2 regions of the Peribacillus sp. NPDC097675 genome follow, and region 1 is predicted to be linked to the other one. Evidence: riboswitches for the same ligand, from Rfam matches in the RefSeq annotation. Region 1 holds a riboswitch; the other holds the start of a gene.

Evidence for each region. A riboswitch is a leader RNA that binds a small molecule or an ion and turns the genes downstream of it on or off. The one in region 1 is predicted to bind cobalamin.
Region 2: another riboswitch for cobalamin. It lies ahead of ACQKL5_RS17240 (ABC transporter substrate-binding protein); the one in region 1 lies ahead of ACQKL5_RS16735 (ribonucleoside-diphosphate reductase subunit alpha).

The regions. Positions count from the first base shown of each region.
Region 1 is NZ_JBNNSK010000011.1:122,722-130,697, reverse strand. It holds gene ACQKL5_RS16755 (MFS transporter) at 1-711, shown strand, start outside; gene ACQKL5_RS16750 (SulP family inorganic anion transporter) at 1,976-3,427, shown strand; gene ACQKL5_RS16745 (hypothetical protein) at 3,511-3,657, shown strand; gene ACQKL5_RS16740 (manganese-dependent inorganic pyrophosphatase) at 3,728-4,660, opposite strand; cobalamin riboswitch at 4,954-5,135, shown strand; gene ACQKL5_RS16735 (ribonucleoside-diphosphate reductase subunit alpha) at 5,272-7,560, shown strand; gene ACQKL5_RS16730 (ribonucleotide-diphosphate reductase subunit beta) at 7,601-7,976, shown strand, end outside.
Region 2 is NZ_JBNNSK010000012.1:16,272-24,247, reverse strand. It holds gene ACQKL5_RS17255 (ABC transporter substrate-binding protein) at 1-644, shown strand, start outside; gene ACQKL5_RS17250 (FecCD family ABC transporter permease) at 659-1,657, shown strand; gene ACQKL5_RS17245 (ABC transporter ATP-binding protein) at 1,654-2,499, shown strand; cobalamin riboswitch at 2,647-2,823, shown strand; gene ACQKL5_RS17240 (ABC transporter substrate-binding protein) at 3,012-3,974, shown strand; gene ACQKL5_RS17235 (FecCD family ABC transporter permease) at 3,982-4,992, shown strand; gene ACQKL5_RS17230 (heme ABC transporter ATP-binding protein) at 4,998-6,470, shown strand; gene cbiB (adenosylcobinamide-phosphate synthase CbiB) at 6,467-7,432, shown strand; gene cobD (threonine-phosphate decarboxylase CobD) at 7,407-7,976, shown strand, end outside.

The DNA.
Region 1 (7,976 bases):
GCGTTCAAGTTTACCTCCATCACCATTTTCGTCTCTGGACTTCTTGTATTCGCAACCAAGGAATATCAAGTTCAGCGCCAAAAAGGAACAAAAGCCAGTTATACGAGCCGGGAGGTCCTCTCACACATTTTAAGGAACCCCATTCTCGTAAACGTCATGCTCATTTCAACGATCGTCCAAGTGGCTCACTTCAGCATCCAACCCATTCTTTCTTTATATGTCGGGGAACTGCATGGAACCACTAATCTTGCCTTTTACTCAGGCATCGCCTTTTCCGCAGCTGGACTCGGAAACTTATTGATGGCCAGGTACTGGGGCAGGATAGGCGACCACCATGGGCATATAAAGATACTGATGCTACTTCTTTTCCTCACAGCACTCGTATACTTGCCTGGGGCTTTCATCAATCACTTTTGGCAACTTGTTTTTGTACGGTTTGCATTAGGTATAGTCATAGGCGGAATCATTCCTGTTAGAATTGCCTATATCCGCCAAGAAGCTCCCGTATCCATGCAAGGGGAAGTGCTTGGATATAATACCAGTCTCCGCTTTTTAGGCAATATCATCGGCCCGGCAATGGGAGGAATGGTTGCTGGATTCTATGGATTTTCAGCCGTTTTTATAACGACCAGCTTCCTACTGCTTATTGCAGGAATTGTCCTTTATTTGGCTGTACATCGCAACCCAGAGTTGGCCCACCATTCACATTGATTGGAACTTTGATAACAAAAGGCACCCATTAGATGTTACATCTAACGGGTGCCTTTTGTTATCACTCAAACTTACCCAACAGGTGCTTGGGACCCTCTCTTTAGCAATGCTTTACTTCACCAGATTTATTAGAGAGTTATTTTTTTACATAGACACAACTAAATAGTATAATATACCCGGTAATATATACCTATAAAGAGGTGTCAACATGTATCCGACCTTCACGTATTATGCAAAAGTTCACATCATCAAGGATCAGCGTTATTGTGAATGTGGAATAATTCATAATTACCGGGGCATATTCAATAAAAAAGACCTGAAAAAGGTTAAATTTAAATCGGTTTCCGATATTACCTGCAGATTTTGTAGGGAAAAGTTCTTAAACGAACAACCTAAGTCATAGGTATATCTATTCATTTCCTCGTCTTCCTCCTTCTGTTTTTTTAAACATTATCGTGTTTTTTTGTATATTTATAGATTTGATTCTTTTTTATGTTAAGATTATTGAAGGTGAAAGCCACGGACCAGACAAATCCGAGCTTTTGTGATGGTGTGATGGTGGATGGATTTCCAAGATTTATTCTTTTCTTGGTTTTTTTCGCCTAAAATTAGTTTAAAAGAGGGTTAAAATGCTTTTTCCTACTATCAAAACGGATGAAAGACACATCGTAAAAGATAAACATACGTGTGTATGTGGTACGAGGTATAATGTATTTGCTATGTTATCCAGAAGAGATCTTCGAAAGATCATTTTCAAGCATTATAAAGAAGTAACCTGTACAGCATGTAAATCTAGCATTATCCATAAAGAAGAATAAGCAGGACATTTACCACTCCTCTCTCTAATGCTTCTACATATTTATGCAATCAAGCCCACCCCTTTCATAGTATTATTTCATCCATCCCACAGTGTGTACGGAACCGGAAATTTACTTATGACTTGTAAGTTCAACAAAAAAAGACCAGCTCGGGTCTTTTTTTGTTGAAGGTGGCTCTCTTGAATCTTTTTTTATTTGGCCAAACTGATATTAAGCAAGGCGTTTATCCGCAAGTCACCGTTTCTCACTCAATCCTTTACAGGAGACCACCTGTTTTGGTCCGCTGCTAGACATGCTAAAAGAGAAAATAGAAACCAGCTAGATTTCACCCCTTCATTATAAACTTCCATTTAATTATGAATCCATAGATAGAAAAATGAAGTCATGCTATAATCTAGTACGTTACAAAAGCCGACTAAGACTTATATAGAGTAAAAGGAAGTGTCATTTTGAATAGATCTACATTAAAACAAGAATGGTTTGGCAATGTTCGAGGGGATATACTCTCCGGTATCGTCGTTGCCCTGGCCTTAATTCCAGAGGCGATAGCTTTCTCCATTATTGCAGGGGTCGACCCGATGGTGGGATTATATGCTTCCTTCTGCATTGCCATTGTCATCTCCTTTGTTGGAGGGCGACCAGGAATGATATCGGCGGCAACCGGGGCTATGGCACTCGTGATGGTTGACCTTGTAAAGGATCACGGCTTGAACTATTTGCTTGCCGCCACCATTTTAACGGGAATCCTTCAGATTCTACTGGGTGTCTTTAAAATTGGGAAGCTCATGAAATTTATACCTAAGCCTGTTATGACTGGATTTGTGAATGCATTAGCCATTATGATTTTCATGGCCCAGCTTACTCATTTTAAAGGGGAAACGTGGGTCATGTATGTCATGACTGCTGGTTCACTCGCCATCATCTATCTATTCCCACGGATAACCAAGGCCGTTCCTTCCTCACTCGTTGCAATCGTCTTCATGACAATCGTGGCTGTTGCAACTAGCGCTTCAGTAAGAACGGTAGGCGACATGGGGCAATTGAGCGAAGCACTTCCGATGTTCTTGATTCCAGATATTCCTTTGACATTCGAGACATTGGCCATCATTTTCCCCTATTCCATTGCCCTTGCATTTGTCGGGTTGCTTGAATCTTTACTAACGGCGCAAATCGTTGACGAAATGACCGATACCGATAGCAATAAAAACCGGGAAGCCAAAGGACAAGGAATAGCGAATATCGTTGCCGGATTCTTTGGTGGAATGGCCGGGTGTGCAATGATTGGACAATCCGGGATAAACATCAAGTCCGGGGGGAGAGGCCGACTGTCCACTTTCGTTGCCGGTGCCTTTTTGTTAACCTTGATTGTATTATTGAATGATGTCTTAATTAAAATTCCGATGGCTGCGCTTGTTGCCGTCATGATTATGGTCTCCATCGGGACTTTTGACTGGTCCTCCTTAAAAAGGCTTCGGATCACGCCTAAAACCGAGGCAATCGTCATGATCGTGACAGTCCTTGTTGTTCTTTATACACATGACTTATCCAAAGGCGTATTCGCCGGGGTGCTCTTGAGCATGATTTTCTTCTCGGCTAAAATTTCTAAAGTGTCGGTCGAGAAAACAGTGGACCAACAGGCTAGAATTATCACTTATAAAATAAAGGGACAGGTATTCTTTGCATCGGTCCAGGACTTCATATCGAATTTCAATCCGCTGGAGAGTGCAGATTCCATTATCATTGATTTTTCCGATTCTAAGATATGGGATGCTTCTGCTGTAGATGCCGTTGAGAAAGTTATCCTGAAATATAGAGTACAAGGCAAGACGGTTCAGGTACTCGGTCTTAATCAAGAGAGTTCCCAATTGCTAAAGAACCTCGCCTCTTATGGTAAATAAATGGTACATGGCTTCTTCATTGTATAAAATCTTCATGAACCGCCAAACTAGAGTGGAGGATACTCTGGATTGGAGGGAGAACCATGTCAACTGAGCAGGATTATACGGCAGCAGACCTATCACCCGACCTTCTCAATGAATTAAAACTCTTTGAAGGCAAAATGCGTGAGGAATCAAACAAAGAACTGATCGTAATTGCGTATGAAAAAGAGAAAGAATCACTGAATTAAAAAAAGGACTCGAGAGCTACTAACAAAGTGGCTTCGAGTCCTTTTTTATATACCTTGCATGCTGCCTGGCTTATAGCTTAGCGAAGATGTCTGTTAAAACCGGTACGATTTGTTTTTTACGTGACACGACGCCTTCTAAAACGGCAATGTTGTTATTCAATGTAACGTTATAGGCTTTTTCCACTGCAACTGCTGATGTTCCTAAAGCCAAGGCAACAGAATCATTCGTTAAGATATCCGTTACGACAAATAAGAATAGATCCAATTCTTTCGCAGCAATGACAGCATGAATCGCTGCTTCGATTTCTGTTTGCTTTGCAAGTACTTCATTCGGATCAACAGCGTTTACTTGAGCAATCTCAACTTTTGCCGTTCCCATAACAAATTCTTTTGCATCAAGAGTGATAAGCTGACCAATCGTTTTATCACTCAAGTCAGCTCCAGCTTTTAGCATGTCCAAGCCATATGTTTCAGCGTTGATGCCGGCAATTTCTGCTAATTCCATAGCCGCTGCGACATCTTGCTCTGTGCATGTAGGAGATTTGAATAGTAAAGAATCAGAAATGATGGCTGAAAGCATAAGACCTGCAATGGCCTTAGGTACTTCAATCCCATTTTCTTTATAAATCTTATTTAAAATAGTAGCCGTGCAGCCAACTGGTTCTGCGCGGTAATATAAAGGATCACTTGTTTCGAAATTAGCGATACGGTGATGGTCGATGACTTCCAATACACGGACTTGATCAATGTCTTCCGCACTTTGTTGGCGTTCGTTATGATCGACCAAAATGACGCCATCCGCTTCACCTGCCACCTTTTCAACAAGGCGTGGTGCTTCAAATTTGAATTGGTCCAACGCATATTGTGTTTCACCATTCACTTCACCAAGACGTACTGGTTCAGCATTGATGCCCAACTGCTTTTTCAGATCAGCATAAGCGATGGCTGAACAGATAGTGTCGGTATCCGGATTTTTATGTCCAAAAACTAATATTTTTTCCACGATTTTTGCTCCTTTTTCTTAAATGATTTTCAGGGTTCTTCTTCTTTTCAATAAGCAGAATCCCTAGTTTTGCTATGTAATTTATTTTAACACAAAACAGCTGACATTCCTCGATGGATTTTTCTATTGCTGACTATATTCTTTGGTTATGCCCCTTCCCTTTATCCCACTTGTCAATAGATATGGTTTCGTTTTCCACAAATATATCTCTTGAATTATCGGCATAGATGGCTTACGATAATATAAGCATAAATACTAGATATTGACTTATTCAACAACTTAACTAACTATATATAGAATTAATGGAACCAAGGTGCCAGAGATGGCTGAAAAGGGAATTCGGTGTAATCCCGAAACTGTCCCCGCAACTGTAAATGTGACGAAATGAGAAAACCACTGTATAGCTCTCTATACGGGAAGGACTCAAAGTAGGATGATCATGAGTCAGGAGACCTGCCTGGTTTTTTCATGTTTCTTATTCTTCGGGGATTGAGATGGTGAAACGATAGTGTAACGGCTATTTTTTCATGGCTCTTTTATCCTATCGTTTGATCCGCTCAATTTATTGGGCGGATTTTTTATTTATGTACGTTTTAAGAGGAGGATCATTTATGACTCAAACATATAACTCGACTATAGAAAATGAAACAAAATCAATCCAGCTCGCGATGCTATCCAAGGATTTCGAAAACCGGCTTGATATGGACAAATTCAAAAAGCGTTTCACTAAATGGAGCGATCGAAAAAGTGATGCTTCGGAAGAACAAACATCCAAAAAACTAATTCAGCTTGCACTTGAGAGTGTCGATATCGATGCTCCTGATTGGACATTCGTCGCTGCTAGAGAACTATTGAACACCATGTATCGTGATGCCCAAACAAACCGGGGCTATGAAGGCAGAAGCTATGGACCCTTCTATGAATTGATTCAAGAACTTTCGCAACAGCATGAAGGTCAGCGTTATCCCGTTTATAAATTGGAGCTTCTCGACTCTTACACTAAAGCAGAGATCGAAGAATTGGGTTCGGTCATCAATCCGGAAAACGATAAACTATTTTCATATATCGGAATCTATCTATTGAATGACCGCTACTTGGCCCGTCCCAAAAGAGACAAGGTCTATGAACTTCCTCAGGAGCGCTTCATGATCATAGCTATGGAAATCATGAGGCTGGAAAAATCAGAACACCGCCTGCAGCTTGTAAAAGAAGCATACTGGGCCATGTCCAATCTATATATGACGGTTGCAACCCCTACCCTCTCAAATGCCGGGAAGACCCATGGGCAATTGAGCTCATGCTTCATCGACGCAATCGAGGATTCCATCGACGGCATTTATCAATCAAACCATGATGCCGCAAAAGTATCCAAATTCGGTGGCGGCGTCGGTCTGTATGTCGGGAAAATCCGCTCGCTCGGTTCTGATATCCGTGGTTTTTCTGGCAACAGTTCAGGTACGACTCCTTGGATACGTCTCTTTAACCAAACAGCCGTCAGCGTCGACCAATTGGGGCAACGTAAAGGTGCCATTGCCATCTATCTCGACGCATGGCATAAAGACATCATGAGTTTCTTGGACTTAAAGACACAAAACGGAGATGACCGCCTAAAGGCACATGATATTTTCACAGGTGTCTGTATCCCTGATTTGTTCATGGAAGCCGTACGCGACCGAAAAGAATGGTACCTTTTCGACCCTCATACCGTGAAGCAAACCCTTGGGTTTTCACTCGAAGATTTTTACGATGAGAAAAAAGGGGAAGGAAGTTTCAGAGACCATTACTCCCTCGCTATAGAGGCTGCGGAGAACGGCACACTTCCAGGCTATAGTTTCGAGAAAATCAAGGCGATGGACATTATGAAGGCCATCATGATTTCACAATTAGAAGAAGGCGTACCCTATATGTTCTACCGTGACGAGGTGAACAGGAAGAATCCCAATAAACATAAAGGCATGATCTATTGTTCGAACCTTTGCACCGAGATTGCCCAAAATTTAAGCCCTTCAACGATCACCGACGAATATGAAACAGAAGATGGCGATGTCGTCGTGGTTCGCAAGAGCGGTGATTTCGTTGTCTGTAACCTTTCTTCCATCAACCTGCCCCGTGCAGTGAACAGCGATGTATTGGACAGATTGATTCCAATTCAAATCCGCATGCTCGATAACGTCATTGACGTGAATACCTTACCCGTCAAGCAGGCTTCCATTACGAACAAGCGCTACCGGTCAATTGGCTTAGGTACATTCGGGTGGCATCACTTACTGGCGACACAAAATATCTACTGGGAGTCTGATGAAGCCGTTCAGTATGCCGATGCCCTATATGAGAAAATCGCATATCTAACCATTAAAGCCTCCAATGAATTGGCCAAGGAAAAAGGGGCCTATCCATACTTCGAAGGGTCGGATTGGCATACGGGAGAGTATTTCAACCTTCGTGACTATACGGATTCAAAATGGTTGGAATTAAAAGAAGAAGTGCAGCAGTATGGCACGAGAAACGGCTATTTAATGGCGATAGCCCCAAACTCATCGACGGCCAAAATCGGTCATTCCACCGATGGAATCGATCCGTTATATGAAATTGAGTTTTACGAAGAGAAGAAAAACTTCAAATTCAAAGTAACCGCACCTGGATTGACGCCTAAAACGTATGAATACTATAAAAAAACGCGCTTCCATTTGGACCAAAAGGAAAGCATCAGGCAAAATGCAGCCCGCCAGCGTCATATCGACCAGGCCATTAGCTTCAACTTATATGTACAAAACACAATCAAAGCCAAGGTGTTATTGGATATCCACCTGACAGCTTGGGAAAGCGGGTTGAAGTCGACATATTATCTTCGTTCCACTTCATCCGAATACGATAACGCGTGCGAGAGCTGCTCTAGTTAACTAGTTTCATCGGAATTATTTTTTGAAGGAGATTTTATAGATGACAAACCATATCAAGAAAATCAGGATGCTCGAACCAACCCATCCTACAAAAGCAACGGGCGTATTCAAAGGAGAAGCTTCAGGCTTCCTCCTTTGGAATGACATTCAATATGAGAAATTCTATGACACATACACACAGCTCATCAATAATTTTTGGAAGCCATCGAGCGTGAACATGATTCAGGATAAAAAGCAGTGGGGGGAATTGGACGAGGACATTCAGGACGCTTTCCTCGATATCCTCACGATGATTGCCGGGATGGACAGCCTTCAAACACCGACATTAGTGGAAATCCTCCGCTACATCAAAGATCCGGCAGCAAAGGCGATCCTCGCCAACATGGCCCAGCAGGAATCGATTCATAATGAGTCCT
Region 2 (7,976 bases), on a different contig from region 1:
CGGAACCATTGGCTACCTTTAATAGTTGGTTGGAGCTGACGGGTGAAATCACCGGAACTACTGAGAGAACGGACAAGTTCTTGAAAAAAGGCAAAGCCGTTCAAGCGGAATTGAATAAGAAATTAGAGGGCATTAAGAAAAAAGACAAGCCTAGAGCATTGATCCTCTATCAGCACAGTGATAAAAGCATCATGGTCGGAGGTAAGAATTTCTTTAGTAACCAATGGTTAAATGCCACAGGAGCTTACGATATTGCCGCAGAAGAGGTTACAGGAACAAAAGAAGTGAATATGGAACAAATCTACAAATGGAATCCTGATATCATTTACATTACGAATTTCACGACAACACAGCCTGAAGATCTAACAAAGAATAAGGTAAACGGACAGGACTGGAGTCAGGTGAGGGCTGTACAAGAAGGAAATGTATATAAAATCCCACTGGGTATTTATAGATGGTTCCCACCAAGTGGCGATGCTCCTCTTATGTTAAAATGGATGGCTCAGAAAAATCATCCCGAGTTATTCGATTATGATATGAAAGATGAAATCACAGATTATTACTCGGAGTTCTACGATTATGATGTAACGGAAGAACAAGTAGAGAACATTCTTCACCCATCTTCTGAAGCCGCAAAACAGTAAAGTAGGGAATGAAAATGAAAAAATGGAAAACGATCCTCTTCTGGATCTTGCCCGTTGCGATGGTTCTCCTGTCATTGAGCATAGGTCGTTATGGAATGGATTTAGGGACTCAAATTAAAATATTGTTTTCAACCGTGTTTCCAATTGAACCAACATGGACACAGATGGAAGAAACAGTGGTCCTTCAAATTCGTCTGCCGCGAATTTTACTGGCCCTATTAATCGGTGCCGGTTTATCCATTGCAGGCGCATCCTTCCAAGGGATGTTTGGTAACCCGCTGGTCAGTCCAGATATCTTAGGTGTGTCTGCGGGTGCTGGGTTCGGTGCATCGCTTGGAATCTTATTGATGGGACATGGCTTTGCCTCACAAGTTTTGGCACTTGGCTGTGGTCTAGCGGCCATCGTTTTCACGTTCATAATCAGCGGCAAAAAAGATTCACCGGTCTTCATGCTTGTATTGGCTGGGGTCGTCACCTCCGCCCTTTTCCAAGCGTTGATTTCGTTGATTAAATTCGTCGCCGACCCTGAGGAGAAGCTGCCAGCCATTACATACTGGTTAATGGGAAGCCTTGGAACGGCCACATACAAGGATCTATATGTGGGCGGGCCAATTATCCTTGTTGGCATCTTGATCTTGTATTCACTACGCTGGAGAATCAATCTACTGACCTTGCCTGAGGATGAGGCAAAATCGCTAGGTATCCCGGTCACTAGATTGAAGTGGACAGTCATTCTTGGTGCGACGCTAATTACCGCTTCTTCTGTAGCGATAGCCGGTATCATCGGCTGGGTAGGTTTGATTATCCCCCATGTGGCAAGGATGCTTGTCGGGAACAACAACCAGCTTGTCCTCCCGGTATCCCTATCGATTGGTGGCGCTTATTTACTACTGATAGATAACCTGGCTCGTTCTGTAACGGCTACGGAAATCCCACTATCGATATTGACAGCCATTATCGGCGCACCATTCTTTGCAATTCTACTTAGAAAGACAGGAGGTGGGTGGTCATGAAAATCGAGGTGCGGGGAGGAAATTTTTTCTATGCAAAAAAAAGAGAGAAAGCTCCTTTCCTTTACCAGACCGACATTGACTTTTCGTTGAATGATGGAGAGATCATGGCGATCCTTGGTCCGAACGGTGCAGGAAAGACTACGATGTTAAAATGCATCACCGGCCTCCTGGAATGGAAAAAAGGTCAAACGTTGATTGACGGTAAACCACTTACTGCGCTATCACGCAAAACAATCTGGAAACGAATCGGGTATGTTCCACAGGCGCATAAGATGGTTTTCGGATTCACTCTTGAGGAATTGGTTATTATGGGGAGGGCACCCTATATCAGTACGCTGTCCCAGCCTTCTGCAAAAGATCGGGAGGCGGCCATCGCCGCTCTTGAAATGGTTGGCATTGCCCATCTTGCCAAAAAGTCCTGTAACTCTGTCAGTGGTGGGGAATTGCAACTGGCCTTGATTGCTCGGACGCTGGTGTCTGATCCGGATGTATTGATTCTCGATGAGCCGGAGTCGCATCTTGATATTCAGAAGCAAATCGTCATTTTACAGACCCTAAAGCGGTTATCGCAAGAGAAGAACATTTCTTGTATTATAAACACCCATTATCCGAACCACGCATTCTACTTGGCAGACCATGTTTTGATGACTGCCAAGGAAAAACGAGTGGTATATGGAGAGGTCCGTGAAGTGATGACGGAAGCCCGGATGAAAGAGTACTTCGGAATTGAGATGAAGAAAATCATTTACGAGGAAGAAGACGACTTTTTGATTGAAACAATGGTGCCGAAAGATCTAGGTCTTTTACGTGATCAAAGTACATGCCGTTTTAATAACTTTTAATCGAGAAAGAAGGTAGCCAAACCGATTGGTTGCCTTCTTTTTGTTTTCGAAAATGATTGGAATCTAATGAAAGGTAGTTTGAGAGTAATCAGAAATATCATATAATACGTTTTCCGAAATAGTGTATAATGAAAGGCAGTGAAATTATATACATATGAACGATTTGGTGTCTGAAAAGACTTGAAAGGGAAGTTGGTGAAATACCAACGCGGTCGCGCCACTGTAAATGGGAGTAAACGGACGAATGCCACTGTATGAATGTATGGGAAGGCGCCGTTAACAATGACCATGAGCCAGGAGACCTGCCAAAATTCGTACACCGGTTACCTACGCGGATAGGGAGGTGTGTGGCAGAGCTATGCGTCCGTATTTGTGCCATACAAGCATCTTCCGTTTTAATGGGGGATGTTTTTTTGTATGCCTGGGACAGTACATACAACCCATTGTAGAAGGTTAAGAATGAGCTATTTTAAAAGAAAATAAATAAACGCAAGAAAGATGGGGGTTTTGTAATGAGGAAGATGTGTAGTCTCGTTTTTGTGCTAGGGTTGACAATCAGTATGCTGATTGGCTGTAGCGATATATCCAAGGAAGGAATAGAAGAAAAGCAGTCGACACAAGGTGAAAATCAAAGCTTCCCGCTTACAATACGAGATGCAGTTGATGAAAAGGTCACCATCGAGCAAAAGCCGGAAAGAATCATCTCATTAATACCGAGTAATACCGAGGCGGTCTTCGCTCTAGGTTTAGGAAAGAAAGTTATCGGAGTTTCCGAGAATGATAATTACCCGGAAGAAACAAAAGACATCCAAAAAATTGGTGGAATGGAAATAGACACTGAGATGATTGTATCCTTAAAGCCGGATATTGTTCTTGCCCACGAGAGTGTTCATAATTCAAGAGAAGGCATCCAGCAGCTTAAGGATGCTGGAATTCCAGTACTTACCGTCAACGATGCTCAAAGTTTTAAAGATGTGTATGCGTCTTTAATGATGATTGGGGAGGCAACAGGGGAACTTGATAAAGCAAAGGAAATCGTTACGACGATGGAGAAAAAGGTTGAAACGATCCAAGAAAAAGCTAAGACCATTAAGGATGAGGAAAGAAAAAGCGTGTTAGTGGAAGTTTCGCCGTCACCAGAAATTTATACGACGGGAAAAAATACTTTCATGGACGAAATGTTGGGCATCATTTCAGCGGATAATGTATCGGGTGGATTGGACGGATGGGTCAAACTTGATGAAGAGTCATTGATTGCGGCCAATCCAGATGTCATCATTACAACCTATGGTTATTACACAGGTAACCCAGTCAAAGAAGTCACGGGACGAAATGGATGGGATAACATCAAGGCAGTTAAGAATGGAGCAGTCTTCGATGTCCATTCGGACCTTGTTACTCGATCCGGTCCAAGGCTTATAGAGGGAGTAGAGGAACTTGCCAAAGCAGTCTATCCGAACGTTTTTGACAACTAAACGGGCAATGGCCTATTTATTTACTCTATCATTCTTGATTATCTCGATGGTGATTGGTATCTCTATAGGCTCGGTATCAGTTCCGGTACCGGTGCTCTTACAAATCATAGGCAAGGAAGTTCTTCATTTACCCATTGCCGGAGAACCGGATGAGACCTTGACGAATATCGTGATGAACATCCGTTTGCCGAGGGTGTTGCTAGCAGGTTTGGTTGGTGCCTCTCTTGCAATTGCAGGGGCAGCATTTCAAGGGCTGCTTCGGAATCCTTTGGCTGATCCTTACACATTGGGAATCTCTTCAGGCGCCTCGCTTGGTGCCGTGTTAACATTGTTTTTAAATATCTCATTGCCGTTTTTTGGCCTATATACATTGCCTACATTAAGCGTTCTATTTTCTTTGATGACGATTTTTTGCGTACTGATCTTCGCCAGAAAAATGGATCGATCCATGAAGGTGGAAACGATTATTTTAACAGGTATCATTTTCAGCTCGTTTCTAAGTGCCTTCATTTCATTGATGATTGCATTGACGGGAGAGGAATTAAGGCAAATCATTAGCTGGCTGATGGGGAGCGTCTCTATGCGCGGCTGGAATTATATTGCGATTATTCTGCCATTTTTCATCGTCGGTTCACTGATTTTGATGATGAACACCCACGAACTGAATGCCATGACGTTCGGGGAAGAGCGCGCGAGGCACTTAGGCGTGAATGTTCAACGGAGAAAAATGCTGATTCTGGTAGCGGGTTCGATACTGACTGGTGCGGCCGTCGCCGTTTCAGGGACGATTGGCTTTGTAGGGTTGGTCATCCCTCATTTGGTCCGCAGGATTTGGGGACCTGACCATAAGCACCTTCTGCCTTTATCACTGATTGTGGGAAGCGGCTTTCTGATATTGGCTGACCTGGTGGCGCGAACGATTATTGCACCTACAGAATTGCCGATAGGTGTAATTACCTCATTGATTGGTGCGCCGGCATTCGCGTTTATTTTATTAAAGAGACGGAGAGAAGGGTAAAAAGCATGCTTGAAGTGAAAGGGTTAACAGGGGGATATGACAATAAAGCTGTATTGGACTCTGTCTCGTTTAATGTGCAAAAGGGAGAGCTTTTCGGCATTTTGGGACCGAACGGAAGCGGAAAAACGACGTTATTAGGCATGCTTAGCGGTATCCTGGAGTATAAGGCGGGTACCATCGGAATCAAGGGGAAAGACCTACAGGAATATTCGGCCAAACATTTGGCACAGGTCATAGCTGTCCTGCCGCAGCATTCCTCATTAGCTTTTTCCTATACGGTAAAAGAGACCGTTTCTCTTGGGCGATATGCCCATCAAAGAGGTTGGTTTCATAGTTGGACTGACGAAGACGAAAAAATTGTTCAACGCGTGATGAGGCAAACAGGAGTGACGGATTTTCAGGAAATGCAATTTGAACGGCTATCAGGCGGAGAAAGGCAGCGGGTTTTATTGGCTCAGGCCCTTGCGCAGGAACCAGAAATCCTTTTTCTGGATGAACCGACGAATCATCTGGACCTTTCCTATCAAAAAGAGCTTCTCGATTTAATGAGGAAAATGGCTAAGGAGCAACAATTAACCGTCATTTCAATTTTTCATGATTTAAACTTGGCAGGCCTATATTGCGATCGGTTGATGTTGCTTGAAAAAGGTCATGTTCAGGTGATAGATGTTCCGAATGAAGTACTTCAACAGGAAAGGATTCAGCAGATTTACCGGACGAAAATTGAAAAGCATCCACACCCAGCCTTGCCAAAGCCGCAAATGTTCATTGTACCTGAGAAGCATGCTGGGGAGTTCGCTCCCTTGGAAATCAATGAAACTCACCTGAAGCAGAATTCAGAGTTCCTTCATTTGAGTTCGCCCATACCACTTAGGACCATGTCATCGGGTGTAACTGGTTCTGGAACGGGATGGCATCAACATTTCGTGAATCGTCATGTCCATTACGATTATAACTGCGAAGACCATCTTGCCGAAATGGCTGATTATTTAAAGACATACGGCTTCGAACCGCAGGAAACCGTCGGAATGATGACAGCCGTTTTTCTTGATACAGTGGCATACCGACTTTTACGGGATGGAGATTTTTCAATATTCGTCATGGTGACGGCTGGTGTGGGGAATGCCATCGACGCTTCTTTAGCAGATAAGCATTCATGGACATCGTCTCCTGGTACGATCAATACCTGGGTCTTTGTGAATGGCCACCTGGCGGAAGAAGCGTTCATTCACAGCATTGTGACGGCAACTGAAGCAAAAGTAAAAGCGCTTCACGATTTACACGTTCTTGACCAGGTGACAAAAACATGGGCGACAGGAACATCAACGGACAGTATCTTGATTGCGGCTACACAAAGAGGAACAGCCCTTCAATATGCAGGGACCATCACACCGCTTGGCAAATTGATTAGCCGTGGTGTGTATGATTGTACGGTAGAGGCAATTGAGAATAGTCGGAAACGGATTGAGGACCTATGATTTACTACCATCTTTATGCAATTACATTGGCATTTTTCCTTGATTTGTTAATAGGGGATCCTCCTAATTGGCCGCATCCGGTTAAATGGATAGGATCGCTGATTAATAAGCTTGATGGAGCTTTCAATAGCGGAAGAAGTAAAAAGCGAAAAGGACTGTTCATGCTACTGATCGTCTTACTGATCGTGTTGGTAGTGACATCCATGACAGTCTATCTGGCTTATAGGGTTCATCCTTTTGCCGGGATCGTCTGGGAAGCGCTCGTGATATCTACGACAATTGCCCAGAAAAGTTTAAAACAGGCCGGAATGGATGTTTATGAACCACTACATACGCAAGATATGGCCCAAGCACGGGTGAAGCTTTCTTATATTGTCGGTCGTGACACGGCTGATCTAGATGAGGCGGAAATCGTCCGGGGTACCGTTGAAACGGTGGCTGAGAACACGAGTGATGGTATCACGGCTCCCCTGTTTTGGGCTGCCATCGGCGGTGCACCGCTCGCCATGATGTATAGGGCAATCAATACATGCGATTCCATTGTCGGGTACAAAAATGATAAATATGGTGATTTTGGTTGGGCCTCCGCCAAGCTTGATGATATCGTGAACTGGATTCCGAGCCGATTGACCGGGTTCTTAATGTTGCTCGGTTCGATATCAGGGCATCATGGCTGGAGAAGACGTTGGACAATCTTATTCCAGGATGCAAAAAAACATCCTAGTCCGAACAGCGGATGGTGCGAAGTAGGGGTTGCGGCTCTCTTGGGAGTCCAATTGGGAGGGAGAAATGTATACAAAGGTGTGGTGTCCAACCGTGCCAGGATGGGCGTTTCAATTGTTCCGCTAGAAGCGATTCATATACAAAAAACGATTACCATCATGCATCGGGCTTCCTTTTTATTCTTGCTGATGCTTTGGTTAGGAGGACTTATATATGCAATTACCAACTCATGGATCTAATCCGCACTATCTATACGAAGCATTGGGTATCGATATGCCACAATCGTTTCTCGACTTCAGTGCCAACATCAACCCTTTGGGTCCGCCTTCTAGTATAAAAGAGAGATGGCCAGGGTTTTTTGAAGGGATTTTGGAATACCCCGATCCACATGCTTTGGAACTGACGCATTTGATTGCCAAAAAGGAAGCACTTCCTGAAGCATGCGTGCTAGTGGGGAATGGAGGAGCCGAAATCATAACGCTTGTGGCGAATGAATTGGCGAATGAACGTGTTTTGATCATTCAGCCAGCTTTTGCCGAATATGCAGAATCCTGTTTGGCAGCGGGCTGCAAGGTAGACTTTTTTCAACTTGAAGCCCCTAGTTGGGAACTTGATTTAGAGCGATTAGGTCCTCTTTTGCCTGAATATGCAGCAATCTTTTTATGTACGCCCAATAATCCCACGGGGATTTCCTACAAAAAGGAGGCAGTTTTGGAATTAATCCAAGCATGTCAAAAAGCTGAATGTTTAGTTGTGGTGGATGAGGCCTTTTATGATTTTACG